Linked DNA regions of Azoarcus sp. KH32C. The protein of the gene in region 2 interacts with the protein of the main gene of each other region in a pairwise test. Links are inferred from orthologs where the notes say so. Each region holds a gene or a part of one and is shown on either strand. Other genes may lie near its edges. The genes, in order: AZKH_RS13380 and ileS.

What was found.
Region 1: the proteins of ileS (region 2) and AZKH_RS13380 interact in binary tests that used the Escherichia coli proteins (3 or more experiments, as listed by UniProt). The link is inferred for Azoarcus sp. KH32C from one-to-one orthologs.

Annotation. Positions count from the first base shown.
Region 1 is NC_020516.1:3,053,692-3,069,108, reverse strand. What follows is about bases 3,931-6,871. They hold AZKH_RS13380 (ABC transporter substrate-binding protein), read right to left. Parts: upstream 5,897-6,871; coding sequence 4,964-5,896; downstream 3,931-4,963. Other genes in these bases: AZKH_RS13375 (ribose ABC transporter permease), read right to left, coding at 6,001-6,871; AZKH_RS13385 (carbohydrate kinase), read right to left, coding at 3,994-4,929. Outside these bases: AZKH_RS13410 (hypothetical protein), read right to left, coding at 1-31; AZKH_RS13405 (DUF504 domain-containing protein), read left to right, coding at 202-480; AZKH_RS13400 (hypothetical protein), read right to left, coding at 465-683; AZKH_RS13395 (cupin domain-containing protein), read left to right, coding at 863-1,273; AZKH_RS13390 (cation-transporting P-type ATPase), read right to left, coding at 1,239-3,926; more of AZKH_RS13375, read right to left, coding at 6,872-7,017; AZKH_RS13370 (sugar ABC transporter ATP-binding protein), read right to left, coding at 7,067-8,614; AZKH_RS13365 (ROK family transcriptional regulator), read right to left, coding at 8,604-9,851; AZKH_RS13360 (LysR family transcriptional regulator), read right to left, coding at 9,975-10,898; AZKH_RS13355 (alkene reductase), read left to right, coding at 11,064-12,194; AZKH_RS13350 (serine protease), read left to right, coding at 12,290-13,021; AZKH_RS13345 (diguanylate cyclase), read left to right, coding at 13,096-14,184; AZKH_RS13340 (phasin family protein), read left to right, coding at 14,379-14,858; AZKH_RS13335 (MBL fold metallo-hydrolase), read left to right, coding at 15,251-15,417. UniProt on the Escherichia coli protein: Part of the ABC transporter complex RbsABC involved in ribose import. Binds ribose. Also serves as the primary chemoreceptor for chemotaxis.
Region 2 is NC_020516.1:1,306,354-1,322,170, forward strand. The notes cover bases 10,142-13,482. They hold ileS (isoleucine--tRNA ligase), read right to left. Parts: upstream 13,162-13,482; coding sequence 10,342-13,161; downstream 10,142-10,341. Other genes in these bases: lspA (signal peptidase II), read right to left, coding at 10,142-10,349; AZKH_RS05905 (bifunctional riboflavin kinase/FAD synthetase), read right to left, coding at 13,192-13,482. In the rest of the region: dxs (1-deoxy-D-xylulose-5-phosphate synthase), read right to left, coding at 1-230; AZKH_RS05855 (polyprenyl synthetase family protein), read right to left, coding at 254-1,150; AZKH_RS05860 (exodeoxyribonuclease VII small subunit), read right to left, coding at 1,147-1,392; AZKH_RS05865 (aromatic ring-hydroxylating dioxygenase subunit alpha), read left to right, coding at 1,522-2,622; AZKH_RS05870 (nitrogen regulation protein NR(II)), read right to left, coding at 2,617-3,834; AZKH_RS05875 (efflux RND transporter permease subunit), read right to left, coding at 3,916-7,068; AZKH_RS05880 (efflux RND transporter periplasmic adaptor subunit), read right to left, coding at 7,079-8,218; ispH (4-hydroxy-3-methylbut-2-enyl diphosphate reductase), read right to left, coding at 8,402-9,337; AZKH_RS05890 (peptidylprolyl isomerase), read right to left, coding at 9,382-9,810; more of lspA, read right to left, coding at 9,807-10,141; more of AZKH_RS05905, read right to left, coding at 13,483-14,136; AZKH_RS05910 (N-acetylmuramoyl-L-alanine amidase), read right to left, coding at 14,211-15,584; tRNA (adenosine(37)-N6)-threonylcarbamoyltransferase complex ATPase subunit type 1 TsaE, read right to left, coding at 15,539-15,817. UniProt on the Escherichia coli protein: Catalyzes the attachment of isoleucine to tRNA(Ile). As IleRS can inadvertently accommodate and process structurally similar amino acids such as valine, to avoid such errors it has two additional distinct tRNA(Ile)-dependent editing activities.

The DNA.
Region 1 (15,417 bases), 1.7 Mb from region 2 along the record:
CGGCCAGCATTCCAATGATCAAGCGAGTCATGATCGTCTCCGTTTCCTTGGTCATGCTTGTTCGACCCCTTGCACCTCAGCTCATTGGTCGCAACTTGTAAGCCGATGTTCAGGCATGCGGTCATGCGCCGTCTCGAGCCCACGCGCGGCGCTAACGTCTGTTGTCCGCGGAGGTCGAAGCGGCAGGGGTAGAGGCCGACGATGACACCCATTCACGAACTTCTCAGTCGCATTCGCTGGGATCCCGGCTTCGGGCGCGGCAAGATCGTCATCGGTTACTACGACCGCGTGGCCGACCGCATCATCCGGGTCCCGCTCAACCAAGTCTCTTTCGAACCGGGCGACCGGTTCTCCTGCCTGATCGCGGACGAAGAGGGCTTTGCCCATCGCGTTCCGCTCCATCGCATCCGCGAAGTCAGCAGGAACGGAAGACTGATCTGGCAACGCCCGGCTGGGCCCGGACCTCAGTCACGACCGTAGCCGCGGTAGCGGTGACGCCACGGACGGTGTCCGTCGCCGTAGTAGTAATAACCGCCGCCCCAGACGGAGTAGGGGGTGTAGTAGTAAGGGGCCGGACCACCGTAGTAAGGGCCAGGATCGCTGTAGTAGTCATAGCCCGCCGGGGCCACGACGCAGCCGCTGAGCGCGATGGCGATGAGCAAACCCCAGAAGTAGCGACGCATGATTGGCCTCCTGTGTGGTCAACCAGTCAACGTTTTCGCGACGTCTGCCGTGCACGCCTTTTTGTGCAGGATTGTAAGTGGCGCCCGCCTCGAACCCGGAACGCCGGGCGCACAGGGAAATCTGGCCAGCCTCGCCTATATTCTGAGAAGCCGGGAGGCACATAGAGGAGGGCGCGATCATGGTGGCGACTTCGAAGCACGGCAGCGTAGTCCAGGGCGCGGAGAGCTATGTCAGCAAGCAAGGGTCCGTCTACGCGCCCGGAATCAGCGCCGAGACGGTCGGCTCGGAAGTGGTGTTCCTCGGTATCGTCACGCTCCCGCCGGAAGGCCGGACGCGGGCGCACCTACACCGCTACCACGAGTCCGCCTTCTACCTGATGAGCGGCGAAGAGGTCGAGTTGTGCACGGGCGATCGGCTCGAACACCGCGAGATTGCGCGCCCGGGCGACTTCCTCTTCATCCCGGCCAATGTGCCCCATGTCGCCGTCAATCGTGGCAAGACGCCGGCTGTGTTCGTCGGTGTGCGCAACGAACCGACCGCGCAGGAAAGCGTGGTCATGCTTCCGGAGCTCGACGAACTGGTGCCTTAGGCCGGCTTGCTCGCCTTCGGAACCACCATTTCCGGGCTTCCTCGGCGATGCCGAGTAGCATCGCGAAGGGCAACATGTACAGCCAGACATCGACGCCGAGCGGCGCGGTGCCGAAGAGCCGATTGCCCCACGGCGTATAGACGATCGCCAGCAGCAGGGTGATTTCGAGTGCAAGCCCCGAAAGCAGCAGGCGGTTGCCGCGGAGCGGAAAATGCCAGGCGGGGAGCTGCGCGTGCCGGCAGACGAACACGTTGACCATTTGCGTCAGCACGATCGCCGCGAGGCAGGCCGTCGTCGCCGCGAGGTAGTTGGTATCGGCCGGCGACAGGACCCCGGCGTCGGGCCGCGTGTCCTCAAGCACGTAGAAGAATGCCGCCATTGCCGCGAAGGCTTCGAGGGGGCCGAGAAACAGGTAAGCCCGCGCGAGGAGCCCCGGCGACAGCAATCGTTCGTCCCTCGCGCGCGGCATTCGCTTCATCGTATCGGGCTGGGGCTTTTCCGCGCCGAGCGCCAGGGCGGGGAGCATGTCAGTACCGAGGTCCACCGCGAGTATCTGGATCACCGTAAGGGGCAGGGGAACCCGGAACAGCACGAAGGCCAGATACGGAACGATCTCCGGAATGTTCGAGGTCAGGATGTAGGTCAGAAACTTGCGGATGTTTTCGTACACCGCGCGGCCTTCTTCGATCGCGCTGACGATGGTCGCGAAATGATCGTCGAGCAGGACGATGTCGGCGGCCTCGCGGGCCACATCGGTGCCCGAGAGTCCCATCGCGATGCCGATATCGGCGGCCTTCAGGGCCGGCGCATCATTCACGCCGTCACCGGTCACCGCCACCACCTCGCCCTTGCGCTTCAGCGCCTTTACGACGAGCATTTTCTGTTCCGCAGTGACGCGCGCAAAGATGATTTCGGGCGCGTCGAGGGCGAGCTGCAACTGCGCGGGCGGCATCGTGCGGACCTGTTCGCCGAGCAGGACCACGGGCGCATCGAGTCCTGCGATGCCCACCTCACGCGCAATGGCCAGCGCAGTGCGGGGGTGATCCCCAGTGACCATCACGACCTTGACCCCGGCGCCCCTGCAGCGCATGACGGCTTCATGGACATCGGGCCGCGGCGGGTCTTCGAGTCCGACGAGGCCGCACAGCCGGAGCTCCTCTTCTGCCGCCGGCTGCCCGTCGGAGAGCGGACGCCATGCGAGGGCGAGCACGCGCAACCCGCGGTCGGCCATGTTTTCGTGCGCCTGCCGGAAGCGTTCGCGCGCCACGTCGTCCAGCTCCCGCCCGGCTCCGCGGTCGAACCAGGACGTGCATAGCGGGAGGATCGTCTCGGGAGCCCCTTTGCACCAGAGGTTTCGGCGTCCCTCGCTGTCGCGCGTCTCGACCGACATACGCTTTCGCTCCACGTCGAAGGGGATCTCGCCGATCCGTTCCTCGTCGGGTCCGTTGCCGGCGAATTGCCACAAGGCGACTTCCATCGAATCGCCGCGCGGTCCGTCCGGCAGGAATTTCAGGCTGTGGCAATGCCGCGCCACCGACCGCAGTTCGATATCCGCCTGCGTGGGCCAGCGCCGCGCCGTGAGGGCGTGACGGCCCCCTACGAAATACTCCCGGACACTCATCCGGTTTTGCGTGAGCGTGCCGGTCTTGTCGGTGAGGACCACCGTCGCGCTTCCCAGCGTTTCGACTGCCGGGAGATGGCGCACCAGGGCGTTCCGCTTCGCCATGCGCTGCGTCGCGAGCGCCAGCGAAAGAGTCACCGTCGGCAGCAGTCCCTCCGGCACATTGGCGACGATGATGCCGATCCCGAACATGAAGCTCGCCCAGAAAGGCATTCCGCTCATCTGTCCGGCGAAGAAGAAGAGCGCGCCGAGGGCGAGCGCGAGAAAGGCCACGAGCCGCGACACGCGCCGGATCTCGCTCTGCAAGGGCGACTCCTCGTCGCCGAGCGCCTGCGTCAGGTGCGCGATGCGGCCGAACTCGGTGTCCATCCCCGTGGCATGAACGATGGCGCGGCATTCGCCCGAGACGATGAGGGTGCCGGCGAGCAAGAGGTTATGCGCGGCCAGCGCGTCGTCGCCGGCATCGGCCTTCTCGTTGCGGGCCTTTGGAAACGATTCTCCGGTGAGCGTCGCCAGGTCGACCCGCAGCCCCCAGGCCTCGATGATCCGGCAGTCCGCCGGAACCCTCGCGCCCTCGGCGAGAAGGATGACGTCGCCGGGCACCAGTTCCTGTGCCGGCACCGGAACCGGACTGCCGTCCCGGATCGCATCGACCTCGCAGGGCAGCAACCGCCCGAGCGCGGCGAGCGCGCGTTCGGCCCGATACGACTGCCAGAAGGCGAACAGGCCGTTGATGATGATGACGCCGACGATCGCGAAACCGAGCTTCATCATGCCCTGTCCGGGGCTGAAGCGCTCGGCGGCAAGGGCAAGTCCGGCGGCGACCCACAGGACGAGGGCGAAGAAATGGGTGAACTCGCGCATGAGCCCCAGCCACGGCGGCGTGCGGGGCGCGGCCTCGATGCGGTTCGGACCGAATTCGCTCAGCCGCCGAGCGGCCTCCGCGGCCGCAAGGCCGTCCCGGGTGCTGCGAAGCGTTTCGATTGCAGCAGCGGCACTTTGACGCGAGATTTCGATGCCGGCCTTCGTCATCGTGCGTCAAGCCTGTCTATGCCATGATGTTACGGTAGGTGCTGCTCCCGATTAATGCAATGGTCGTCTAGCAGGCGTTGCCGAGTTCCGCCCGTCGCGGCATGTCCGCTCCCCGCCGCGAACAGGTGATTGCCGCGGCGCGTGCAGCGAAGTCGAGGAGGCGGGTGAGGGCGTCGGCATCCATCGCGGCGAGCGCCGCGGGCTCGAGCCGGTCGGTTTCGGCGAGATGGGACAGCATCGCGGCCTGGAAGGTGTCGCCGGCGCCTACGGTATCGACGGCAGTGATCCGCGGCGCCCGCACGTCCGTGCGCCCGATCGCGTTCCACGCGCTGGCCCCGTCCGCGCCGCGCGTGACGACGATGAGCTTCGCCCCGGCGGCGAGCCACCGTGCTGCGAGCGCCGCCTCGTCAATCTCGCCGTATAGCAGGTGCAGGTCCTCGTCGCTGATCTTCACGAGATGCGCGAGGCCTGCCAGCGTGTCGGCCCGTTCGTGCCAGCGCTCCAGCGAGGGCTCGACGTTGAGCCGCACGTTCGGATCGTAGGCGATCAGCCGGCGGTCGCGCTCGCGTCGCAGCAAGGTCTCGAGCGCGCTCGCGACGGGCTCCACCGCCGTCGCATAGGAGCCGACGTGGATCGCGCGGACGTCGTCGTCCAGCTCGGGCAGTTGCGCCGCCGACAGCAGCCGGTCGGCGGCGCCGTTGCCGTAGAAGGCGTAGTGCGGCACGCCGGCCGCGTCGAGCTCGATCATGCCGAGCGTGGTCGGCGCGTCGAAGCGCGGGCAGGGCCGCGTATCCACCCCCTCGCGGGCGAGCGTCCGGACGAGCCGGTCGCCCAGCATGTCCTTCGCGATTCCGCTCAGGAACGCGACCCGCTGTCCGAGGCGCGCGAGCCCGATGGCGACGTTGAAGGGCGAGCCGCCGGGGCGCGCGTCCAGATGCAGGGCGTTGTCGGTCTCGGAACCGATGAAGACGTCGAACAGAGCTTCGCCGCAAACGAGGAACATGATGGGGAACCGTGGAGGAGGTGGATGGGAGGCGTTAGCGGGGCGAGGACCAGCCCTTGTAGCCGGACACGTTGTCGCGCGTGACGAGCGTCGAGGGGATCAGCACCATCGGGTTCGCGGGCTTCTTGCCGTTGAGCACGTCGTTGCCGATCACCACCGCCTGCTGCGCCATCGCCCACGGATCCTGGCTCGCCGAGGCTTCGACCTGGGTGTCGGACTTGAGGGCGTTCTCGATGTCGGGCGCGCCATCGACGGACGTGATCACGATGCCCTTGCGCTTCAACTGGCGCGCGGCGAGGTCGGTGCCGATCGCCTGCGGGTCGTTGATCGTGAAGACGGCGTCGAGCTTCGGGAAGCGCGTCAGGTGGCCGAGCATCACGTTCATGCCGCCTTCGCGCGAGCCCTTGCCGTCCTGGTCGTCGGAGAGGACTTTGATGCCGGGTGTGGCGGCGAACACGCCCTTGCAGCCCTTCACGCGATCGACGACGGCCGACACCTGCGGCCCGTTCTGGATGATTACGTTACCCTGGCCGTTCAGGCGCTTGACGATGTGCTCGCACGCGATCTTCCCCGCCTGCACGTTGTCGGTCTGCACCGTCGCATCCGCACCGGCGGCGGCGACATCGACTGCGATCACCGCGATGCCGGCCTTCTGCGCCTTGCGCACTGCCGGCTCGATCGCCTTGGCGTCGGCTGCGTTGAGCAGGATGAGGTCAACGCCCGCGGAGATAAAGTTGTCGATCTGCGTGAATTGCTTGTTGAGATCGTAATCGGCCGACGCGGTGATGACCTTCGCGTTCGGGTTCAGCTCCTTGACCTTCGCTTCCGCGCCCTTGGCGATCGTGACGAAGAAGGGGTTGCCGAGCGAGCCGACGGTGACGCCGACGGACTTGATTTCGCGTGCCTGGCTGGCGCCGGTGACGAGGGCCAGCGCGATGCCGGCGACGAGTGCCTTGCGGTGGAACATGGAATGTCTCCTGAATCCGGCCTTGTGTCTGGCCGCGCCCCGGGGCCGGAATCCGGGGGCGGCTTGATGAATGCGTTGGGGTTGGGGGAGGCCGAGCTGCGGTCTCAGGTGCGGGCGCCGCTCTGGCGGTAGCGATCGAGCGCGACGGCGCCGATGATCACGAGACCCTTGATGATGTATTGCCAGATGTCCGAGACGCCGAGCAGCACCAAGCCGTTGGTCAGAACCGCGATGATCAGCGCACCGATCAACGTACCGACGATCGAACCGACACCGCCGACGAAGCTCGTGCCGCCGAGAATCACCGCGGCGATCGCGTCGAGCTCGTAGGACTGGCCGAGCTGCAGCCCGTTCGCCGCGAGCAGGCGCGCCGAGGTCATCACCGCGCCGAGACCAGCGAGCAGGCCCGACATCGCATAGACGAAGAGCAGCACTTTCCAGACCTTGATGCCGGACAGGCGCGCCGCTTCAGGATTGCTGCCGACCGAGTAGACGTGCAGTCCCAGCACCGTGCGGCGCAGGATGAACCATGATGCGGCGATCACCGCAGCGGCGATCCACACCAGCCAGGGCACGCCGAGCAGGTTGTCGTTGCCGATGAAGGCGAAGGGCAGGTCGGGGTTGAAGACGGTCTGGTCGTTGCCGATCAGCCGTGCGATGCCGCGGACCGCAGTCAGCGCGCCGAGCGTGACGATGAAGGGCGGGAGCTTCGCGAAGGCGACGAGACTGCCGTTGAGCAGACCGAACGCGAGCCCCGCGCCAAGCCCGGCGAGGATGCCGAGCACGCCGCCGCCAGGTATCGTGGAGGTCATTACCGCGAGCACCGCGGCGACGGCGAGCACCGAGCCGACCGACAGATCGATGCCGGCGGTCAGGATCACGAAGGTCATGCCCGCGGCGAGCACGATGTTGATCGATGCCTGCTGCGCGATGATGGAGATGTTCTGCGCGGTGAGGAAGCCCTCGGCGAGCATCCCGAATCCCACGGCCAGCAGGATCAGGACCGGCAGCATGCCGACGGCGCGCATCAGGGACTGAAAGCGCTCGCGCGGCGTCGATTGAACGGCGGCTCGCGGCGAACCGGCGAGGGAGCTGGGGGTTGAGGCGGGGGCGTTGCTCATTGTCTTCTCCATGGGTGTCATTCCTGCTCTTTCTTGTGGAGGATGCCGTTCAGGCGGCCTGCGGCAGGGTCTGGGGGCTGGCCCCGGTGGCCAACTCGATGATGGCTTCCTGGGTAATCGGGGCGCCGGAATAGCCGCCCAGCTCGCCGACGAGTTCGCCTTCGCGCATCACGAGCACGCGGTCAGCGGTGCCGACGATTTCCGGCAGTTCGCTCGAAATCACGATCACGCCGACGCCGCGGTTGGCGAGATCGTTGATGATCCGGTAGATCTCGGACTTGGCGCCGATGTCGACACCACGCGTCGGCTCGTCGAGGATCAGCACGCGGGGCTTGATCTCCAGCAGGCGCGAGAGCAGCACCTTTTGCTGGTTGCCACCGGACAGCGCGCCGACGTTCACGCGTGCGTTCGGCACCCGGATCGCGAGATCGCGGATCGCGGCCTTCGCCCGCTCGCGCGCCTTCGCCAGGTTCAGCATGCCGCCGGGGCGGGCGTCGTCCGAGCAGGCGCACACATTGATGTTGTCGCGCACGCTCATGTCGAGGAAGAGGCCGCGGCCCTTGCGGTCTTCAGTCAGATACACGACACCCGCGCGGATCGCGTCGAGCGGCGTCTTCAGCCGAACCGGGATGCCATCGACGACGAGCTCGCCGCCGGTCCGCTCGTCGGCGCCGAAGATCAGGCGCGCAAGTTCGGTGCGTCCGGCTCCGACGAGACCGGCGATGCCCAGCACTTCGCCCGCATGCAGGTCGAAGCTGCAGCCGCGCACGCGCCGGTCGTCGCGCATGTTGCGCACCGACATCACCACGGCACCGGGTTCGTAGGCCTTGTGGTCCTTCTTGTAGAAGCCCGAGAGATCGCGTCCGACCATCATCTGGACGAGCGAATCCGCCGACAGCTCGCTACGGTCGAGTGTGCCGACATAGGTGCCGTCGCGCAGCACCGACACGCAGTCCGACAGCTCGTAGATCTCCGCCATGCGGTGGCTCACATAGACGATCGCAAGGCCGTCGGCACGCAGTTGGCGGATCAGGTCGAAGAGCTTGTCGGTTTCGCGCGAGGACAGCGGCGTCGTCGGCTCGTCCATCACAAGGATGCGGGCGTTTGCGTGGATCGCGCGGGCGATCTCGACGAGCTGGCGCTCCGCGATCGACAGGTCGGCGACGAGCGTGCGCGGGCCGAAGGTGGCGCCGAGCCGGGTCAGGATGTCGGCGCATCCGGCTTCCATCGCGTGGCGGTCGATGCGGCCGCTGGTGCGCAATTCGCGACCGAGGTAGATATTTTCGGCTACCGTCAGGCTCGCGCATAGCGTGAGTTCCTGGTAGATCACCGCGACCCCCAGCGCCTTCGCTGCCAGAGGACCGTCGATCACGACCGGCTCTCCGTCGATGCGGATCTCGCCGCCGTCGTCGGCCTGGTAGGCGCCCGAAAGAATCTTCATCAGCGTCGATTTGCCGGCGCCGTTTTCGCCCATCAGCGAATGGACCTCGCCGGGATAAAGCGTCAGCGACACGTCGCGTAGCGCACGCACGCCGGGAAAGGTCTTCGAGATGCCGCGCATTTCGAGCACGGGGCGGCGGGTGGAATCATTCGCCATCGCGCATTTCCTCCGTCGATTTGGCGCCGCTGCCGAGAAGTTCGGCACGCGGCGAGAAGCTGAAGAACATGGGCAGGCTCGCGGCGCCGATCGCACCCGCATCCGAGCCGAAGGAGCCGCGGACCAGTTCCGGCACGCCACGCGCTTCGGGTGCGGTGTCGGCCAGAGCCTGCGCGAGCCGGCGCCGCAGCAGATCGACGAGACCCGCATCGACGTCGGCGTCGAACACGACGACCGGCACGTCCAGAATGCACAGCGCGGAACGCACGGCCGGCGCCAGCGCATCGATGCAGTCTTCGACCCATTCCTCGACGGCCGGGTGGTGGGCGCGGATGTGGCGTTCCAGATCCGCGTGGCAATTCACTTCGGCGCCCGAATGGCGCAAATGCCGACCTAATGCACTGAGCGAGGCGCGCGACAACAGCAGGTCCCACTTGCCTTTTGGCGCCTGCGCGGACGGCAGGCGGCTCGGCGGGACGGGCATCACGGCGATGTCGCCCGCGTTTCCGGTCACGCCGCGCAGACAGTCCCCATTGAGGGCGACGCCGCAGCCGATGACCGGGCCCATGAAGACATAGATGAAATCGTCGAACTCGCGGCCACAGCCATAGAAGAGTTCCGCGATCGCAGCCGCGTTGCCGTCGTTTTCGCTGAAAACCGGCAGGCCGGCCGCCTCGCCGAGCTCGAAGGCGAAGTCGACGTCGTCCCACGCGCGGAAGTCCGGGTTCTGCAGATTCAGCTCGCGCAGCCACGCACCGAGGTTGAACGGTTGCGCCACGCCGATCCCGGCCAGGCGCTCGCGCTCGTCAGGCGTGATCGCCTTCAGCACTTCCTCGATGTCCTCGAGCACCAGCTTCAGCGTCTCGTCCGGCGAGGGCAGCGTGCCTTCATGTACACGGCGAGCCAGGATCTGGCCGCCGAAATCCAGCAGCGCCGTCTCGATCGAGTCGCGGTCGAGACGCACGCCGATGCCGAAGGCGCCCTTCGGGTTGAGGTCGATCAGTGTCGCCGGCTGGCCGCGCTGTCCTTCCGTGCGGCGGCCCGTATAGACGATCAGCTCGCTCTCTTCGAGGGACTGGATGATGCCGCCGATTGCGGTGCTGGTGAGGTGGGTGCGGCGCGCGAGGTCGGCCTTCGAGGCCTCCCCGGAACGGCGCAATACCTGCAACAGCAGGCGTTCGTTGTAGCGCCGCAGCCGCACGGAGTTGCGGCCGCGCCCGATTTGGGCAGTTGCCATGCTCGTCTCCTCGCTGTCCCGCTCATTGACGGGGCTTATTAATAAATCAAGTTGGTTTATTTAATATCGCGAGAAGAAAGATGTCAAGAACGATTTGGTTGAAGGGCGTCGGCGGCTCGTGCTTTAGGCCGAGGCACCAAGCATTTGCGCGATGTCGGGGTCCCGGCTGAACGCGTCGGCGAAGAAATCGACGAAGCAGTTGATCTTCAGCGATGGCCGGCGGGCGGGCTGGAATACGACGTTCAAGGGCAAAGAGGGCGGCCGGAAGTCCGTCATGACGCGCATGACGCGACCGGCACGAATGTCGTCACCGAAGACCCACAGCGGCGAGTATGAGACGCCCAAGCCCGCACACACCGCCTCGCGGATGGCCTCCGAGCTGTTCGACTGGAAATTGCCGTCGACGCGAACGCTGTGTGGCTTGTCCTCGGCGTCGAGGTAGATCCATTCGTTCATCGTGGCGAGGCCTGTGTAGATCAAACAGTTATGCCGCGGCAGATCGTCGGGCTGCCGGGGCTCGCCGTATCGCTCGATGTAGGCGGGCGAGGCCAGCGTCGCGCGATGGGCCCGGCCGATGCGGCGGGCGACGAGTCGGCTGTCCTTCAATTCGCCGACGCGGAATGCGAGATCGGCGCCGGCGACGACGAGATCGACGAAGCTGTCGTCGAGTTGCAGGTCGACCTTGAGCCGGGGATAACGCTCATAGAACGCAGGCAAGCGAGGCACGATATGCAGGCGGCCGAAGGCCGCGGGAGCAGCGACGCGGAGGACGCCGGAGATTTCGCGCTCGGCGCGATGGACCTCGAGCCGCGCCTCCTCGAGCGTGTCGAGCACCTGCTTGCAGCGCTCGTAGTAAAGCTGGCCGGCCTCGGTCAGTGAATGACTGCGCGTCGAGCGGGTCAGCAGCGGCACGCCGACGAGCGCTTCGAGCGCCTGCACCTGCTTGCTGATCGCCGACTGCGTGGTGCGCGCCTCGCGGGCGACGGCCGAGAAGTTGCCGGTCTCGACGACCCGTACGAAGGTTTCCATCAAACGCAGCCGGTCCATCGTCGCTCCATCAATTCCTGGCAGGAATAAATACTATCACCTGACGGAGCTACTCAGCCTGATCAGGAATAATCATAATCCGCCTCAATGCGACCGACATCAATCGGACACCCGAACGAGTCGGCCGAGCTTTTCGATCAACTCGTGACCAAGGAGTCCGACGACATGAACGCTCCCTTGCCCCACGCCGTCAGCGGCGTCGACAACCTCAAGCTCTTCCAACCCGCCCGAATCGGCGACATCGAAGTCGCGAATCGTATCGTGATGGCCCCCCTGACCCGGAGCCGCGCCGACGAAGCGAAGGGCGACCTTCCGGGCAGCCCGATGAATGTCGAGTACTATCGCCAGCGCAGCAACGCCGGCCTGATCATCAGCGAGGGCACGCAGGTCTCCCCGATCGGCAAGGGCTATATGGCCACGCCCGGCATCTACTCCGACGCGCAGGTCGAAGGCTGGAAGCCGATCACACAAGCCGTCCATGAAGCGGGTTCGAAGATCGTTGCCCAGATCTGGCACGTGGGCCGCATCACGCACCCGGACCTCACCGGCGGCGTCCAACCGGTTGCCCCGTCGGCGGTCAAGCCCAACGTGTTTGCCTACACGCATAACGGCAAGGTCGAGGTGCCCCAGCCGCGCGCGCTGAGCATCGAGGAGATCGCCGAAGTCGTTCAGCAATTCCGCCGGGCCGCGGCCAACGCGATCCGGGCCGGCTTCGATGGCGTGGAGATCCACGGCGCCAACGGCTATCTCGTCGATCAGTTCCTGCGCGACGGCGCGAACAAGCGCACCGACCAGTACGGAGGCTCGATCGAGAACCGTGCGCGCTTCGCCCTCGAAGTGATCGATGCGGTTGTCGCGGAGATTGGCGCCGGCCGCGTCGGCATTCGCCTGTCGCCGGTCACGCCGGCGAACGATCTGTCCGACAGCAACCCGCAGGCTGTCTTCGGCCACCTGATCGAAGAACTGAACAAGCGCGGCATCGCCTTCATCCACTTCGTCGAGGGCGCAACCGGCGGTCCGCGTGACGTCCCGGGTTTCGACTTCGCGTGGGCGCGCAAGACCTTCAAGGGCAGCTACATCGCGAACAACGGCTACGATCGCGAAATGGCAATCGAGGCGGTGGAGTCGGGCAGGGCGGACGCCGTCGCATTCGGTCGCCTCTTCATCGCGAATCCGGACCTCGTCCAGCGCCTGATTCACAACGCGGCGTTGAACACGCCGAACCCGAAAACCTTCTACACTCCGGGACCTGTCGGCTACACCGACTATCCCCTCCGGGATACGGTGTCGGCATAAGGTCCCGGCACAAGGTTTGCTGGGCGAAAGGTCGGACCTCGAAAGAAGTTCTGCGGCTCGAGGTCCGCATTTCCGCTTACTGAAGAGCCCGGCGAATGATCGAATCCCTTCTCCTGACGAGCGTGCGCATCGTAACCTTCGATGGGCAGCGGCAGCTGACCAACGCGAGCGGATTCTTCTTCGCCGTCGATCAGAAGCTGTTTCTGGTCACCAGCAGGCATGTGCTGTACGACAAGTCCTCGGGGCACTGTCCCGATCGTATCGAGCTGGAACTGCATACCAATCCGGACAACCTGGCCGAATCGACCGGTTTTTCGGTCCCCTTGTTCCGCGACGGCCGCAGCCTGTGGCGTCAGGGCTGCGATGCGGCGGGCAGCATCGACGTCGCGGTGATCGAAATGGAGCGCGGCGCGCTGCCGGACAAGATGGCCTACCGCGCATTCACTCCTGCTCATCTGCCGGGACGGCTCGACTCCGTCGAGATCGGCGCCTCGTTGCTGGTGGTGGGTTTCCCGCTCGGGTTTCACGACACGCTGCATCACATGCCGGTCGTGCGCCAGGCCGTCGTGGCGTCGTCGTTCGGGCTGCGGTTTCAGGGCGAGGGCTATTTCCTCACGGACGCGCGCACCCACCGGGGCACCAGCGGCGCACCCGTGGTCATGCGTGTCGCCAATCCGCCCGCAGCCTACGACGATCTGCCCTGGATGCTGCTCGGAGTGCATTCGGCGCGGCTCGACGTCGGTGGCCGTGACATCAATCTCGACGAGGCCTTGGGACTGAACTGTGCTTGGTACTCGGATATTCTGCTAACGTTGACAGGATCATAAGGGCCCGACTGTGCGGCACTCGAGCGCATTTCCGTCGCTCGAAATCGTCAGGGCTCTTACCAGGGGAAACTGTCATGGCCAAACGGCCTGCGGAAGACTTCTCGGTGCTGCGACGCCTGCTCGCCCTGGCTCGCGATTTCCTGCAAGCATCCGACCTGTCGAACGTCCTTGAAATGGCGGGGCAGGCCGTTTCGGAACTTCTCCACTCCGACGGTAGCCTCTTGCTTGTACTGGATGGCAAGGAGGAGTACGTCAGTGAGTTCGGCAATCGGAAAGGCTTCGGCCCCGTGCCGGACAGGTCCGAGCTGCTGAAACACGCGCGAAGGGCGATCACCGATCGCACGCCGATCTTGCTTCCCGAGGTAGCGCCGAACTCAGGTCTGCGCGACGGCGACCTGCCTTCTTTCGGCATCGCGAGCCTCATTGCCTACCCGTTTCCGCCCGGAAAACCTCTGGGGGCGCTGGTGTCGGTCTGGTATCGACAGGGGCACCGCAAGGAGCTTGCACAACTGATCCCCATCTTGCGCCTGCTCGGCGAGATCACGGGCGCGGCCCTCGGCAATGTCGGCTTCAGGCAATCTCTCGAAGATCGGATCGTTGCCAAGACCGAGGAGCTCGCTGAAGCTGAGCGTATGCATGCCGTCGAATTGGTGCGCCGCGACTCCATCGAGGAGGACATTCACAGGCTGGCGGTCACGGACGTGATGACCGGCCTGCTGAATCGACGCGGCTTCTTCCTGCACGCCGAACGCAGCATCAAACTCGCCCGCCGTCAGCAGGTGCAGAGCGCCCTGATTTTCATCGACATCGACAGACTGAAGACCGTCAACGACGCGCATGGCCATGATGTGGGCGACGATCTGATCAAGGACACGGGCCAAATTCTGCAGCATTGTTTTCGCGACGCGGACGTCGTTGCCCGCATCGGCGGCGATGAATTCGCGGTATTCACGATCGATACCGCGCAAGCGGATGTGCTGCGCACGCGCATTCAGGAAGGCCGCGCCGACTTCGTCGCGCGGGGCGATCGTGCCTACCCGATCTCGTTCAGCATCGGAATCGTCCAGTGCGATCCGATGTGTGACTTGAGCTTGACCGAGTATCTCCGGCAGGCCGACCAGCTGATGTACGAACAGAAGCGAAAACACATCCCGGCCCAGTAGTTCCGGAGCTTCCGCACCACGTCCGACGTTACAAAGTAATGATGGACTGATGGTCGCAAAGGGCCATACTCGATCAGGTCGGTAGTCCCGCCGCTGGCACCCGCCACGCGGAGCCCATACCACACAGCACGATCCCGGACAGATATTTGTCCTGGATTCCTTGCCGTGCACGACGCTCAATCAAAGGAACAGCAATGTCCTCCACGTCCCACAGCAATGCGCAAAGACGCGGCAACCTGCAGGGTATCGACACCTTCCTGGCATTGTCCGAGGTTTATCTGGACTGCATCGAGCACCTCGCCGAGAGCACCATTGCGGTTTATCGCGCCGCGATTGAAGAGGGGGTAGGCGCAATGAGAGCCACCGCGGTCCGTAGCGGCGCGCCCGACCCCGCGGCCGTCCCCGCTGCGCTGGGGCAATCCTTGCTCGAAAAGGCACTTGCCTATACCCGCGACAGCTACGAAACCGTGACGAATGCGCAACTCGAGTCGGCGCAGATCCTCGGACGGCAGTTCGCGACGCCCGCGATCTACATGCCGCTCTCCAATGAGTTGAAAGGCACATTCGACATGTTTACACGGCGGTTCCGCGATTTCTCCATGACGGCCGAAGGGGCCGTCGCCGAAGCGGCCAACAGGGCTGGAGCGTCTTCGCGCTTGAACAAGACGGCGTGATCGCATGACGGGTGCTCCCGGTCCCCCTCGGGGATCGAGAGGCACCCGAAGTTTCGTCGAAACCCGCCGCAAGGGGCGGGGGCGAGTTGCCGCCTCCTCGCACTCGCCGCGCCACACCCTTGCTTGACGCCAAGCGTCAACGCCGCCGCGCGTCTCCTCTACATACCCGCATCGCCCGCCTCTCGTGCGGGCGTTTGCATTTACGCGTACCCACGTCAGGGCCAGGTCTTTCCCATCGCAGAACGCGCGCGATCCAGCCGCCACGTCCTTTGGCGAGGGTGGTGTTGCGTCGTTTCTAGCTTCACAAAATTAGATATCCGCAAATCGGTTGACGATAGACAAATTGCAGTCTAGGATTTGCACATCCACCCACCAAACAGAGACCACAAAACATGAGCGCAAAAAAATTCGCCTCCCAAGCCGACCTCGAAGAAAAGAAGATCAGCTGGGACAAGCTGTCCGATAACGCCTACGCCTACACCGCCGAGGGCGACCCGAACACCGGCGTGATCATCGGCGACGACTCGGTGATGATCATCGACGCCACCGCCACCCCGGT
Region 2 (15,817 bases):
TGGTGGCCGACGTCCCAGACGATGCGGTCCTCGGGCGTATTGAAGATGTAGTGCAGGGCGATCGTCAGCTCGACCGTGCCGAGGTTCGACGACAGGTGGCCGCCGGTCTTCGAGACCGATTCGATCAGGAACTCGCGGAGCTCGGTCGCCAGGGCATGGAGTTCGCGGCGGTCGAGGCGGCGCAGGTCGGCGGGCGAGTCGATACGTTGCAGCAGGGGATACGCGGGCATGGTGTCGTGCGGCGGGTCCGATTTCAGAAGCGGCGATGGACGATGAAGTTGGCGAGCTCCGCGAGCCTTACCGCGCCCGGGCCGAAGGAGGACAAGGCTTCCTGGGCGTTGGCGAGCAGGGACTCGGAGAGCGTGCGGGCTTCGGACATGCCGAGCAGTGTCACATAGGTCGGTTTGTTCTGGTCGGCGTCCTTGCCGGCGGTCTTGCCGAGCGTGGCCGTGTCGGCCTGGGCGTCGAGGATGTCGTCCACGACCTGAAAGAGGAGGCCGACGACCTTGCCATAGTGGTCGAGTGGCGCCAACTGCTCGGCCGGCAGCGCGTCGCCGCATTGGGCGCCGAGCAGGACCGAGGCGCGGATCAGCGCGCCGGTCTTGTGGATGTGCATGAATTCGAGCTCTTCGCGCGTGAGCTGCTTGCCTACGGCGCCGAGGTCGATCGCCTGGCCGCCCGCCATGCCCCGCGAGCCGGAGGCGCGGCCGAGCAAAGCGATCATTTCGAGTTGCACCGCGGGCGTTGCCGCGAGAGGCGTGTCTGCGAGAACCTGGAAGGCGAGGGCTTGCAAGGCATCGCCGACGAGCAGCGCCGTGGCTTCGTCGTATTCGACGTGCACGGTCGGCTTGCCGCGGCGCAGGACGTCGTCGTCCATGCAGGGCAGGTCGTCGTGGACGAGGGAATAGGCGTGGATCAGTTCGACGGCGCAGGCGATGCGGTCGAGCCGCGCAGGGTCGGCGCCGGCGAGCCGGCCCGCGGCGTGCACGAGTAGCGGGCGCACGCGCTTGCCGCCGCCGAGGACCGCATAGCGCATTGCCGCATGAAGCCGCTGCGGGGCGATGTTGTCGGCCGGCAGCACGTCGGCGAGTGCCGTTTCCGTGCGTTGCTGGATTTCTTCCATCCAGGCTGCGAAATTCTTTTCGCTCACTCGGGCTTCCTCCTGTCTTCCGGCGCGTTCTGTGGGACCAGCGTGTCGCCTTCGAGTTGCTGAACGCGTTGTTCGGCGGCCTGCAGGGTTTCCTGACAGTACTTCAACAGGTTGGTGCCGCGCTGATAATGCTCGAGCGCCTGCTCTAGCGTGATGCTGCCGGTCTCCATCGCCTGTACGATGGATTCAAGTTCGGCGATGGCCGATTCGAAGGATGCCGGCGTGTTGGCCGTCTGTGCCATGGCTCGAAACAGGACAGGTAAAAGGGAGGAAAGTAACCGATCGCGCTACTGGCGGTCAAACTACTTCTCGCATAGAATCGCCTGCTGATTTTTTTCCGAATTTCTTGATCTTTTCATGGGAGGTTCGGGGTGTCCGACCTTGAATCCAAGGCCAAACTGTCCCCGGCGGTGTCTCAGTTGCCGGTGTCGACGTACTTCGACGAGCGTGTCTTCGAGCTTGAGAAGCGCCTGCTTTTCGACGCCGGTCCAGGGTATGTCGGTCACGAACTGATGGTCCCGGAGGTCGGCAGTTATCGCTCGCTCGAGTGGCTGGATCATTCCAAACTCCTGTTTCGCACCGATGAAGGCGTCCATCGCCTGTCCAACATCTGCCGCCATCGTCAGGCCATCATGCTCGAAGGCGCGGGCAAAACCGAACACATCGTCTGCCCGATCCACCGCTGGACCTACGACCAGCAGGGGCAATTGCTCGGCGCGCCGCATTTTCCGCAAAACCCCTGCCTGAATCTCAAGCGCGATCCGCTGGAGAACTGGAACGGACTGCTCTTCGGAGGCCCGCGCAAGGCGGGGACGGATCTCGCTGGCATGAATGTCGCGTCGGAACTCGACTTTTCGGGCTTCAAGCTCGACCGTGTCGAAATCCACCAGTGCAATTACAACTGGAAGACCTTCATCGAGGTGTACCTCGAGGATTACCACGTCGTGCCCTTCCATCCGGGGCTGGGGAATTTCGTCACCTGCGATGACCTGACCTGGCAGTTCGGAGAGTGGTACTCGGTGCAACGCGTAGGCATCACCTCGCTCGCGAAGCCCGGATCAGCGACCTATGGCAAGTGGCACCAGGCGGTGCTCGATTACTACGGCGAGAAGAAGCCCGCCCACGGTGCGATCTGGCTCACCTACTACCCCAATGTCATGGTCGAGTGGTATCCACACGTGCTCGTCGTGAGCACGCTGATTCCGACCGACGTGAACAAGACGACCAACGTCGTCGAGTTCTACTACCCGGAAGACATCGTCGAGTTCGAACGCGAGTTCGTCGAGGCCGAACAGGCCGCGTACATGGAAACCGCGATCGAGGACGACGAGATCGGTGAGCGGATGGACCGCGGACGGCTGGCGCTGCTGAAGGAAGGCCGCAACGAGGTCGGCCCTTACCAGTCGCCGTACGAGGACGGGATGCAGCACTTCCACGAGTTCTATCGCCGCATCATGGGCGAGCACCTATGATGCGGGGCTGATCACCGGCAGGGTTACGCGGAAGCGGCTGCCGGCGCCCGGCGTGCTTTCGACGTCGATTCGTCCGCCGTGCTCGGTGATGATGTCGAAGGCGGTCGTCAGTCCCAGGCCCGTTCCCTGGCCTACGGGGCGGGTCGTGAAGAAGGGTTCGAAGAGGCGCGGCAGGTGCTCCGGCGCAATGCCGCAACCGTCGTCGGCGACCTCGAACCAGACGCGCCCGGGGCCATCTTGCCCGGTCCGCAGCGTGATCTTTCCCCCGCCCTGAGGAAGCGCCTGGATGGCGTTGGCCAGCAGGGCGAGTGCAACCTGGTTGATCTGACCGGGGCGGCAGCGCACGGCCGGCAGTGCTGCGTATTCCTGCGCGATGGCGACGCCGGCGGCGAGATCAATCGTGGCCAAGCGAAGTGCGCTGGCCAGACACTCGTGGATGTCGACGGCGGCCCGGTCCGTTTGTCCCTCACGGCCGAATTCGCGCAGATCGGCAAGAATCTTGCCGACGCGGTCGAGGCCGCGGCGGCAATCGGCAAGCAGCGCCGGCGCATCGGTACGCAGGAAGTCGATATCGGCCGCATGTAATGCGCGCTGGAGCGGCGTGGTCAGTTCGGGCAGGGCTGCACACGCGTCGGCGACTGCCAGCAGCTGTTCGAGGTAGTTCTCGAAAGTCTTCAGGTTGGATCGGACGAAGCCGACGGGATTGTTGATTTCGTGCGCCATGCCTGCGGCGAGCTGGCCGATGGCGGCGAGTCGCTCCGCCTGCTGGAGGTGGGATTCGATCGTCTTCTTCGAGGTGATGTCGGAGGCGATGCCGAAATAGCCGGCGAAGCGGCCCTGCTCGTCGAAACGCGGTTTGCCGCTGACGCGGAACCATAGCAGCCGGCCGTCAGGGCCCTTGCCCGGGTATTCGAAATTGCGGAAGGGCCTGTGCTCGGCGAGAAGGCGCTTGTGCGCTTCCCAATCGACGTTGCCGAGCCGTTCACGGCTCAGGGCCTCCCAGCGCGTCTTGCCGAGGCCGACAGCCTTGGGCACGCCGGTGATTTCCTCGAATTCTCGCGAGAAATAGGTGAAGCGAAACGCGGCGTCCTGCTCCCAATACCAGTCCGAGGACATCTCCGCGTAGTCGCGGTAACGCTGCGCATCCTCGATGAGCTGGTGCAGCGCGTTCGCGTCGATCTCTGCGGCGCTGTGCGGAATTCCGGATTCCATGGCTGGATTCCTGATTGGGATTTCTCCGTCGGCTCTCTGTCCTGGCTCTCGTCGGACAGTCGGAGTGCGGCGATGTTCTGCTTAGCCCCGCAACTCGGCCGAGTGTTCCTGCGAGGCGCGGCTGATCGTGGTTTCGCCCCGACCAGGCGAGGTCGGTGCAGCAGGATGTCCGCCAGGCGTTTCGGCGCTGCGATGACGCCGCCTGATCCAGGCTTGTACGTCGGCGACGAGCGTGTAGACCACCGGGATGACAAGCAGACTGAGGAAGGTCGACGTCACCAGGCCCCCGATCACCGCGATCGCCATCGGAGCCCGGAACGAGGGATCGACGCCGAGGCCCAGCGCGATCGGCAACATGCCGGCACCCATCGCGATCGTCGTCATCACGATCGGGCGGGCGCGCTTGCTACACGCGTCGATGAGGGCATCGAAGCGCGACAGGCCGAACTCGCGTCGGGCGACGATGGCGTATTCGACGAGCAAGATGGAGTTCTTGCTTGTGACGCCCATCAGCATGATCAGGCCGATCAGCGATGGCATCGACAGTCCGCTGCGGGCAAGCAGCAGCGCGACGAAGGCGCCGCCGAGCGCCAACGGCAGGGCGGCGAGGATCGTCAGCGGTTGCGCGAATTCGTGGAAGAGCAGGACGAGCACGATGTAGATGCACAGCACGCCGGTGACCATCGCGATCGCGAAACTCTCGAACAGCGTCTGCATTTCCTGCGCGTCGCCGATCGGCTCCCAGGAGGTGCCGGGTGGCAGGTGCTGGAGGCTGGGCAGCGTGGCGATCGCCTTCTGGATTTCGCCCAGCGGGCGGTTCGTCAGTTCGATGTCGAAGTTGATGTTGCGCTTGCGGTCGAAGCGCGAAATTTCGGATGGGCCGCTTTCGACGCTGATATCGGCCACGTTGCCCAGCATCACGTTGCCGCGCTTGCCGGGGATCGGGAGGCGGGCGAGCAACTCGATGTCGGTGCGGGCGCTTTCGGGCAGCCTGACGACGATCGGGACCTGGCGCTCGGAGAGATTCAGTTTGGCCAGACTGAAATCGTAGTCGCCGCTGGTGGCGATGCGCAGCGAGTCGGCGATGGCGGCCGCAGTGACGCCGAGGTCCGCGGCTCGGGCGAAATCGGGACGGATGATGACTTCGGGGCGGACGAGGCTTGCGCTCGACGAAATGTTGCCGAGGCCGCCGATCTTGCGAAGATCCCGTTCGACGGCGTTCGCGATACGAAGAAGTGCTTCGTTGTCGTCCCCCTTCAGCGAGAATGCGTACTTCTCGCCGCCGCCCCCGAGGCCGACGCGGACGCGGACGCCGGGAAGGGCCCGCAGGCTGTCCCTCAGCTGGGCCTCAATGGCCTGCTTGGTGATCGTGCGCTGCTTGCGCGGCGTGAGGTTGATCGTCAGGGAGGCCTTCCGGACCTCGGGCGCGCCTCCGAGCGCGAAGGCGTCGGCACCCGCGCTGCCGCTGCCGATCGCCGTGTAGACCTGGACGACGTTCGGGTTGCGCGCGAGGACTGTGCGTGCCTGTTCGGCCGCCCGCAGTGTGTCCTCGAAGCGGCTTCCGGGCGGCAGCTCGATCGACACGAGGGTCTGCGACAGGTCGTCGGGCGGCATGAAGGTCGTCGGCAGGAGCGGAATCAGCGCCAGTGACCCGAGGAAGAAGCCCGTCGCGGCGATGAGCGTGAGCGCCCGATGACGCAGACAGCTCGTCACAAAGGCGAGGTACTTCTGCGTGAGCTTGCCTTGCGTCGGCACATGCGCGGTGGGGCGCAGGAGGTAGGCCGACATCATCGGCGTGAGCAGGCGCGCGACGAGCAGCGACGCGAGGATCGCGAGCGTGGCGGTCCAGCCGAACTGTTTGAAGAATTTTCCGGAGATGCCGTTCATGAAGGCGGTCGGGAGAAAGACCGCGATCAGTGCGAAGGTGGTCGCGATGACGGCGAGGCCGATCTCGTCGGCCGCTTCCATGGCGGCCTGATACGGCGACTTGCCCATCCCGAGGTGTCGGACGATGTTCTCGATCTCGACGATCGCGTCGTCGACGAGGATCCCGATGACGAGTGACAGCGACAGCAGGGTCACGACGTTGAGCGAGAAGCCGAAGTAGTCCATCCCGACGAAGGCCGGAAGAACGGAAAGCGGCAGGGCGGTGGCCGACACGAAGGTCGCACGCCAGTCCCGCAGGAAGAACCAGACGACGATGACGGCGAGGATTGCGCCTTCGACGAGCAGCCACAGCGAGCCCTTGTAGCTTTCCTCGACCGGATCGACGAAGTTGTAGGCTTCCTTGATCCGGATTCTGGGGTGGCCGGCCTGCAAGGATGCAACGACCTCGGCAACGCCGCGGGCGACTTCGATCTCGCCTGCGCCGCGTGCCCGCACGACTTCGAAACCGACGACGGGCTTGCCGTCGAGCATCGCCGTCGAACGGCGTTCGGCCACGGTGTCTTCCACGCGTCCGAGCGAGGCGAGTTCGACGCGCCTGCCGTCGCTGAGGACGATCTCCATGGCGGCCAATTGTTCCGCGCTCAGTGCGGTCGCGAGCGTCCGTACGGTTTGCTCGCTGCCGCCGAGGTCGGTGCGGCCGGCCGATGTTTCCATCTGGATGCGGCGCAGTTGGCGGGAGATGTCGGCGACGGTGACGTTGAGGGCGAGCAAGCGCTCGGGATCCAGTTCGATGCGGATTTCGCGTGCGACGCCACCGACGCGCGACACCTGGCCGACGCCGGAGACCGATAGCAGCGCCTTGGATACGGTGTTGTCGACGAACCAGGACAGGTTTTCCTCATCCAGCGTGTCGGAGGCAACGGTGTAGGTGACGATCGGCAGGCCGGACAGGTTGAAGCGCGAGATCACCGGGTCGCGAAGGTCGCCGGGCAGATCGGAGCGGATCCGCGAGAAGGCGTCGCGGACGTCGTCGATGGCCTCTTGGGTGGGTTTTTCGAGGCGGAACTCGGTCGTGATCGTCGCGACGCCGTCCTGGATCCTCGTGTAAATGTGCTTGACGCCCTGCAGCGTAGCGAGCGAGTTCTCGATCTTGCGCGCGACCTCGGTTTCAAGCTGTGAGGGCGCAGCGCCGGGCAGCGTCGCCGTGAGCACGACCATCGGCAGATCGACGTCCGGGAAGTTCTGGACCTTCATCCGGGCGAACGAAAACAGGCCGAGGATGCTCAGCATGATGAACAGCAGCACGCCTGGAACCGGGTTGCGGATCGACCAGGCCGAAACGTTCATCGTGAGATCCTCAACTCTTTTCGGGCGCGGCAGGCGGTGTGGCCGGGGCGACCTCCACCAGGTCGCCATCGTTCAAGAAACCGCCGCCGCTCTCGACGATGCGGTCCCCAGCCTCAATGCCGGACAGGATCTCCACGCGGTCTTGCTGGCGCCGACCGGTAGCGACTTTGACCTGGGCAACCCGATGGTCCTCGCCCAGGCGGAACACGAAGGAGAAGCCTTCACGCAGCATCACCGCCGATTGCGGCAGGCTCAGGCGCGATTCCTGTTTGGACCTCGCGGGAACGATTTCCCCTTTCGCGAACACGCCGGCCTTGGCTTCGGACGGGGGTAGGTCGACATAAGCGATGCCATTGCGGGTGACGGCGTCGACGGAGGGCGCAACGCTGCGCACCTTTCCGGTGATCTTCGTCCCCCCCGGGATCGTCAGGCGTGCGATGTCGCCGGGCCTGACGTCGGCGAAATCGTCCGCAGTGAGTTCTGCACGCCATTCGAGGCGGCTGCGCAGGATCAGGCGGAAGAGTTCCTGCCCGGCCTGGGGTACGCTGCCGACGGCGGCCGCTCGCGCGGAGACCAGGCCATCATCGGGAGCGGCAATACGGGTCTGGCCGACACGCACTTCGGCGAGTTTGACGCGCGCTGCCGCGAGGTCGATGCGCGAGCGCGCCGTCTGCTCCATCGTCAGGTATTGCGTGACTTGCTGCTCGCTCATCATGCCGGTCGGTTTGAAGCGACGTGCCCGGTCCGCGTTGGCCTGGGCCTCCGCGTACATGGCCCGCGCTTCCTGCAGGGCGGCACGGGCCTGGGCCAGGTCCGCCTGGATGACGTCGTCGGCGAGCACGACGAGCAACTGCCCCTTGCGTACCGTGTCGCCGACGTTGGCCTTGACCTCCGCGATGCGCAGTCCCCCGATCTCGCTGCCGATGACCGTTTCCTGCCACGCAGCGATGTTGCCGCTCGCAGTGAGCGTGTGCTCCCACGCGACGGGCTTCGGGGTGACGACCTGCACGGTCAGCGCGGGGCGAGTCGCTTCCGCAGGGGGCTCGCCCGATTTCGACGCAGTCGCGCTCTGCCCGTCACAGCCCGCGAGGACGGTGGCGGCGGCGAAGGAGGTGAGAATCGCAAACCAGTCCGAATGTGTACGTTTCATGGCAGCAAAGGGCAGCCTCGTGCGTCAAGACTGGATTCAGACGAGGCATGCCGGGTCGGCAATGCCTCACTTGGAAGCGCCTGCTCGGCCCCGCGGGGCTTGCGCGGGACCTTTCCGGAATATTTAGCCTGCTTCCGCCGACCTTGGCAACCTGCGCGTCAAAAATCGGTCGCCGGAGTATTTTCAGCCTTGCTGAAGTTCCTTCGGCAGCGGGAAGGTCACGCGCTCTGGCACGCCGTCGAGCGTGCGGACCGAGCCGCTGCTGAGCTGCTTCAGGCGGTCGATGACCGCGTCGACGAGCACTTCCGGGGCCGAGGCGCCGGCCGTGACGCCGATGCGCTTGCGGCCTTCGAGCATTGCCGGGTCGATGCCTTCGGCGTTGTCGATGAGATAGGCCGGTACGCCGCGCAGCTCGGCGACTTCGCGCAGGCGATTGGAGTTCGAGCTGTTGCGCGAGCCGACAACGAACACGACGTCAACCTGCGGCGTCATGAATTTCACGGCATCCTGGCGATTCTGCGTCGCGTAGCAGATGTCGTCCTTCTTCGGGCCGATGATGTTCGGGAAGCGTTCGCGCAGGGCGGTGACGAGGGCGGCGGCGTCGTCAATGGAGAGCGTGGTCTGCGTGACATAGGCGAGCTTGTCCGGATCGGCGACATTGAGCATCGCGACGTCCTCGACCTTTTCGACGAGGTGGATGCCGTCCTTGACCTGCCCCATCGTGCCTTCGACTTCCGGATGGCCCTTGTGGCCGATCATGACGATCTCGCGGCCCTGCTCGCGCATGCGCCCGACTTCGATATGGACCTTGGTGACGAGCGGGCAGGTGGCGTCGAAGACGCGCAGGCCGCGCTTTTCGGCCTCAAGGCGAACCGTCTGAGGCACGCCGTGGGCGCTGAAGATCACAGTGCTGCCGGTGGGGACTTCGTCGAGTTCCTCGACGAACACCGCGCCTTTCGCGCGCAGGCCTTCGACGACGAACTTGTTATGGACGACTTCGTGGCGCACGTAAATCGGGGCGCCGAAGCGCTCCAGCGCGCGCTCGACGATCTCGATCGCGCGCTCGACACCGGCGCAGAAGCCGCGCGGGTTGGCGAGCAGGATTTCGTTGGAGGTCATGCGGGGGCTCCGTTGGGGTTGGGGCCGGTAACTGTTGAAAGTTCTTAGACGACGCCGATGATGTCCACTTCGAAGCGGATCGTTTTGCCGGCGAGCGGGTGGTTGAAGTCGACGACCGCGAAGGCGTCGTTGATCTCGCGCACGAGGCCGGAGTAGCGGGTGCCGTCCGGCGCGCCGAATTCCATGATCGTCATCGCTTCGATCTCTTCCTCGGGCATGTGTTCGCGCTTGACGTGTTCGACCAGCTCCGGATTGTAGGGGCCGAAGGCGTCTTCGGGGGCGAGCGTGAATTGCTGGTGCGTGCCGACGGGGAGTCCCGCAAGCATGCGTTCGAGGCTCGGCAGCAATTCACCGGCGCCCATTTGCAGCGTGGCAGGCGTGCCTTCGAAGGTGCTGATGAGCGGCTGGCCGTTTTCGAGGGCAATGCGGTAGTGCAGCGTAACCAGGCTGTCGGGTTGGACGGATTGCGTCACGAAGGATTCTCCGGGCTAGGGGGGGTACGAGTGGCGCGAAACTGCGCCCACAGCATCAGGCCGACGCCGAGCGTGATCGCCGAGTCGGCCAGATTGAACGCCGGCCAGCCGTAACGGCCGACGTGGAAGAACAGGAAATCGACGACCGCGCCGTGCACGACGCGGTCGATGACGTTGCCGAGCGCCCCGCCGATGATGAGGCTGAAGGCGAGCGGCAGGACGACCTCGCGCTGGTGCTGGCGCACCATCGTCAGCAACCAGCCGCTGATCGCCAGTGCGAGCACGATGAAGAACCAGCGCTGCCAGCCGGAATGGTCGGCAAGGAAGCTGAAGGCGGCGCCCTGGTTGTAGACAAGCACGAGACTGAAGAAGTCCGTCACGGGCAGGCTTTCCCCGAGCTGGAAGCGCGACAGGACCAGCCACTTCGTGATCTGGTCCAGTCCGATCACGAGCGCGGCGAGTTCCAGCCAGCCGTAGAAGCGCCGCGTCAGCGGAATGCCGCCGCGCGTGGCGCGCGGGGCACTTGCGGAATCAAGCATGGGTACGGCTTTCTCCTGCGCCGGTCAGGTTGCCGTGGCAGCGGCCGCACAGTTCCGGATGATCGGCGTGGCTGCCGACGTCCTCGCGGAAATGCCAGCAACGGCCGCACTTCGCGTGCGACGAGGGCGCCGCGTCGATGCCTTCGGCCGCCTCGTCGGCGACGCGGACGAGCTCGGCGCGCGAGGTGATCAGCACGAAGCGCAGGTCTTCGCCGAGGCTCGCGAGCGCGTCGAAACGCGCACCGCTCGCGCGGACCGTGACTTCGGCCTGCAGCGAGGAGCCGATCTTGCCGTCGGTGCGCAGGCCTTCGAGCACCTTCTGGACCTGGGCGCGGGATTCGCGGATCAGTTCCCAGCGCGCGGCGCTCTCGGCGTCGCCGGCGGCGTCGGGCAGCACGTGCCAGGTGTGCAGCATCACGCTGTCTTCCACATCCTTGCCGACGATCTGCCAGATTTCCTCGGCGGTGAAGCTGAGGATCGGCGCCATCATGCGGGTGATCGCCTGCGTGATGTGCCACAGTGCGGTCTGCGCGGCGCGGCGTGCCGGCGAGTCGGCCTGCGTCGTGTAGAGGCGGTCCTTCAGGATGTCGAGGTAGAAGGCCCCCAGGTCTTCGGCAGCGAAGTTCTGTAGCGCCTGAACGATCTTGTGAAACTCGTAGCGCCCGTAGTCGACCGTGACTTGCTCCTGCAGGCGGCGGGTGAGTTCGAGTGCGTAGCGGTCGATGTCCAGCCACTCGCCGACCGGCACGCCGTTCTTCTCGATGTCGAAGTCCGCGGTGTTGGCGAGCAGGAAGCGCAGGGTATTGCGCAGGCGGCGATAGACCTCGACGACGCGGTCGAGGATCTCCTTGGAGATCGTCAGCTCGCCCGAGTAGTCGGTCGCGGCAACCCACAGGCGCAGGATTTCGGCGCCGAGCTTGTCCGAGACTTCCTGCGGCGCGACGACATTGCCTTTCGACTTCGACATCTTCTTGCCCTGGCCGTCGACGACGAAGCCGTGCGTCAGCAGGCCGTCGTAAGGCGCGCGGCCATCGACGGCGCAGCCGGTCAAGAGCGACGAATGGAACCAGCCGCGGTGCTGGTCCGAGCCTTCGAGATAGAGGTCGGCCGGCCAGCGGCTAACGTCGGCGTGCGAGCCACGCAGCACCGTCCAGTGCGTGGTGCCGGAGTCGAACCAGACGTCGAGGGTGTCGCGCATCTTGTCATATTGCGCGGCCTCAGGGCCGAGGAGTTCGGTGGGCTCCAGCTTGAACCAGGCGTCGATGCCTTCCTTCTCGACGCGCTTGGCGACTTCTTCGAGGAGTTCGAGGCTCTTAGGATGCGGCTCGCCCGTTTCCTTGTTCAGGAACAGCGGGATCGGCACGCCCCAGTTGCGCTGGCGCGACACGCACCAGTCCGGACGGTTGGCGATCATCGAGTGCAGGCGCGCCTTACCCCAGGACGGGAAGAACTGGGTCTCGTCGATGGCCTTCAGCGCGAGCTCGCGCAGCGTCGGCGCGCCGGCTTCGACCGCCTCGCGGCCGGGCAGGCGGTCCATGCCGACGAACCATTGGGTGGTCGCGCGGTAGATCACCGGCGTCTTGTGGCGCCAGCAGTGCATGTAGCTGTGCGTGAGGTTGCCCGAGGCGAAGAGGCTCCCGACTTCGGCGAGTTTCTCGATGATCTTCGGGTTGGCGTCCCACACCGACAGGCCGCCGAAGAAGGGCAGGCTTTCGTGGAACACGCCGTCGCCCTGCACGGGGTTCAGGATCTCGTCGTTGCGCATGCCGTAGCGCGTGCACGAGTTGAAGTCGTCCAGACCGTAGGCGGGCGCGCTATGCACGATGCCGGTACCGGCATCGGCCGCGACGTAGTCGCCGAGGAAGACCGGCGAGACGCGGTCGTAGAAGGGGTGGCGGAACTGGATGCGATCGAGCGCGACGCCACGGGCGGCAGCGAGCACGCGGCCTTCGAGCGAGTAGCGTTCGAGGGCGGAGGCGCGCAGTTCGGCGGCGAGGATCACGAGGCCCTTGGGCGTCTCGACCAGTTCGTACATCAGCTCGGGATGGACGTTGAGCGCCTGGTTGGACGGGATCGTCCACGGGGTCGTGGTCCAGATCACGATGTAGACCGGTTGCTCCGGCAGTGCGTCGAGGCCGAAGGCGCGCGCGAGCTTGGCGCGCTCTTCATCGGCGAGCAGGAAGCCGACGTCGATCGCGGGCGACTTCTTGTCCTGGTATTCGACTTCGGCTTCCGCGAGCGCCGAGCCGCAGTCGAAGCACCAGTTCACCGGCTTCAGGCCCTTGAACAGGAAGCCCTTGCGATACATCTCGCCGAGCGCACGGATTTCGTCGGCCTCGTTCGAAAACTGCATCGTGCGGTAGGGGTTGTCCCAGTCGCCGAGCACGCCGAGGCGGATGAAGTCCTTCTTCTGGCGCTCGATCTGCTCGCCCGCGTATTCGCGGCACAGTTCGCGCGCGCGGTCTGCGGGCAGGTGCTTGCCGTGCTGCTTTTCGATCTGGTGCTCGATCGGCAGGCCATGGCAGTCCCAGCCCGGCACGTAAGGTGCGTCGAAGCCCGCCATGGTCTTGGAGCGGACGATGATGTCCTTGAGGATCTTGTTCACCGCATGGCCGATATGGATGTCGCCGTTGGCGTACGGGGGGCCGTCGTGCAGGATGAACTTCGGACGGCCAGCCGCGGCCTTGCGGATCTTCTGATACAGCTTCTTCTGCTGCCATGCGGCGATCCAGCCCGGTTCCCGCTTGGCGAGATCGCCACGCATCGGGAAGGGGGTGTCCGGCAGGTTGAGGGTCTTGCGGTAGTCAGCCATGGTGGGTTCCGGCGGCAGGAGCCAATAGGGTCAAGTAGGATTACCAACTGGGTGGTCGGCGAACCAGGCGCGGGCGTCGGCCGCGTCCTTGGCGATCTGGGCCTTGAGGGCGTCGAGCGAGGCGAACTTGGTCTCGTCGCGCAGCTTTTTGACGAAATGCACGCGCAGGTGGGCGTTGTAGCAGTCGCGGTTCCAGTCGAAGAGATTCACTTCGAGCGTAGGGCGGCCGGCGCTCGTCACCGAAGGGCGCACGCCAATGTTCGCGACACCGGCGACCGGTGCATCGCCGAGTCCTTCGACGCTCACCGCGAACACGCCCGAGAGGGCCGGGCGGCGATGCTTCATCTGGATGTTGGCGGTCGGGAAGCCGAGCTTGCGGCCGATCTGGTCGCCGCGGATGACGCGGCCGGCGATGCTGTAGGGGCGGCCGAGCAGGCGCGCCGCATGGTCGAGGTCGCCTTCCGCAAGGGCTTCGCGCACGGCAGAGCTGGAGGCGCGTTCGCCGCCGATGTCGAGGGTGTGCATCGCTTCGACGCAGAACCCGGCGGCGGCGCCGCGCGCCTGCAGCATCGCGAAGTCACCCTGGCGGCGCGCGCCGAAGCGGAAGTCGTCGCCGATGATCAGGTGGCGCACGGCGAGGCCGCGCACGAGGATGTCGTCGATGAACTGGTCGGCCGTGAGCGCCGCGAAGCGCGCATCGAAACGGCAGACATGGACGCGATCGACGCTGCTCGCCGCCAGCAGCAGGAGCTTCTCGCGCAGCGAGGCGAGGCGGGCGGGAGCGTCGGCGGGAGAGAAGTATTCGCGCGGATGGGGCTCGAACGTGAGCACCACGGCGGGCAACTGACGTGCGCGCGCGGTATCGGTGAGCAGCTTGAGCAGCGCCTGGTGGCCACGATGCACACCGTCGAAATTGCCGATGGTGAGCACCGAGGGCTGTGCGGCGTGCTCGGGAATCCCGCGAAAGACCTGCATAACCGCCTGAAAAAAGCCGTAATTATAACGGCAACAGGGGGCTCTTGGCGCGTGCGGGCGGTCGATCCAAGCTGTTATGCGACCTTGTTGCGCCCCGCGGGCGGCGTGTCGCGGAAGTAGCGGCGTAGGCCGCGCAGGATCGCATCAGCCATCTTGTCCTGGTAGGCCTCATCGTTGAGTCGCTGCTCTTCCTCGGGATTGCTGATGAAGGCGGTCTCGACGAGGATCGACGGAATGTCCGGCGCCTTGAGCACAGCGAAGCCGGCCTGTTCGACCTGTCCCTTGTGCAGCGTGTTGATGTCGCCCAGTTCGTTCAGCACGGCCTTGCCGAGCTTGAGGCTGTCGTTGATCGTCGCGGTCTGCGAGAGGTCGAGCAGGGTGCGGGCGAGGTGGCCGTCTTGCTTGGCGAGGTTGATGCCGCCGATGAGGTCGGCCTCGTTTTCCTTTTGTGCGAGCAAGCGCGCAGCCGTGCTCGACGCGCCGCCTTCGGACAGCACGAAGACAGAGCTTCCGCGGGCGTCGGGGCGTACAAAGGCGTCGGCGTGGATCGAGACGAAGAGGTGGGCTTCGACGCGCCGGGCGCGGGATACCCGTTGTTGCAGTGGGACGAAGTAGTCGCCGTCGCGCGTCAGCATCGCGCGCATGTTCGGTTCGTTGTCGATGCGCTGCTTGAGGCGGCGCGCGATCGATAGCGTCACGTGCTTTTCGAAGCTGCCGCGCGAGCCGACTGCGCCGGGGTCTTCCCCTCCATGGCCGGGGTCGAGCGCGATCGTGATGAGGCGGTTCGCCGCGGGGCGATTGCTGCGCGCGGGTGTGTTGCGCTGTTCGGGCGGCGCTTCCTGACGGGCAGTCGTCGTCGGCGGCTGCGGATTCGGGGCTTGCGCCGCGGCGTTGCCGGGTTCGGGATTGGGCTGGCCCGCGGCGGCATCGAGCGGCGACGACTTCTGGATCAGCGCGAGCAGCGGGTCGACCGGGGTGGTCGGATAGAGGTCGAGGACGAGGCGGTGGCCGTAGTTCGCGACCGGCGCGAGCGGGAACACCTGCGGGTTGATCTCGGCCTTCAATTCAACGACCAGGCGCACGACGCCTGGGCGGTTGCGGCCGGCGCGGATCAGCTTGATGTAGGGATCGGACTCGAGGACCTTGGAGGGCAGCGACTGCAGCACGCTGTCGAATTCGACGCCTTCGAGGTCGACGACGAGACGATCCGGGTCCTTCACCAGCATGTGGGTGAACTTGAGTGGCGTCGTGCCTTCGATCGTGATGCGGGTGTATTCGGCGGCGGGCCACACGCGCACGCCCAGCACGCTGGTCGCGGCCATGCCGACGGGGCTGACGAGCAGCGTCAGGCTGGCGCCGGCGAACTTGAGCAGCTCGCGGCGGGAGATGCCCGAACGAGCGGTTACTGGGGGATCCTGTTCAGTCCCGAATGCAGTTTGCTTATGCATGTCCGTCCTGCCTCCGTCAGTGCCAGTGCTTCCATGCGCCGGCCCGCGCCGGATACTGTGAGTCGTACTTCGAGGTCCGGCGCGGCGATGTAGGGTGCGGCCTTGTCCGGCCATTCCACCAAACACACGCCATTTCCGGCGAAGTACTCGTCCAGCCCGGCTTCCAGATATTCCTCTGGGACTGCGAAGCGATAAAAATCAAAGTGATATAAGTCTAATCTAGAAACAACGTA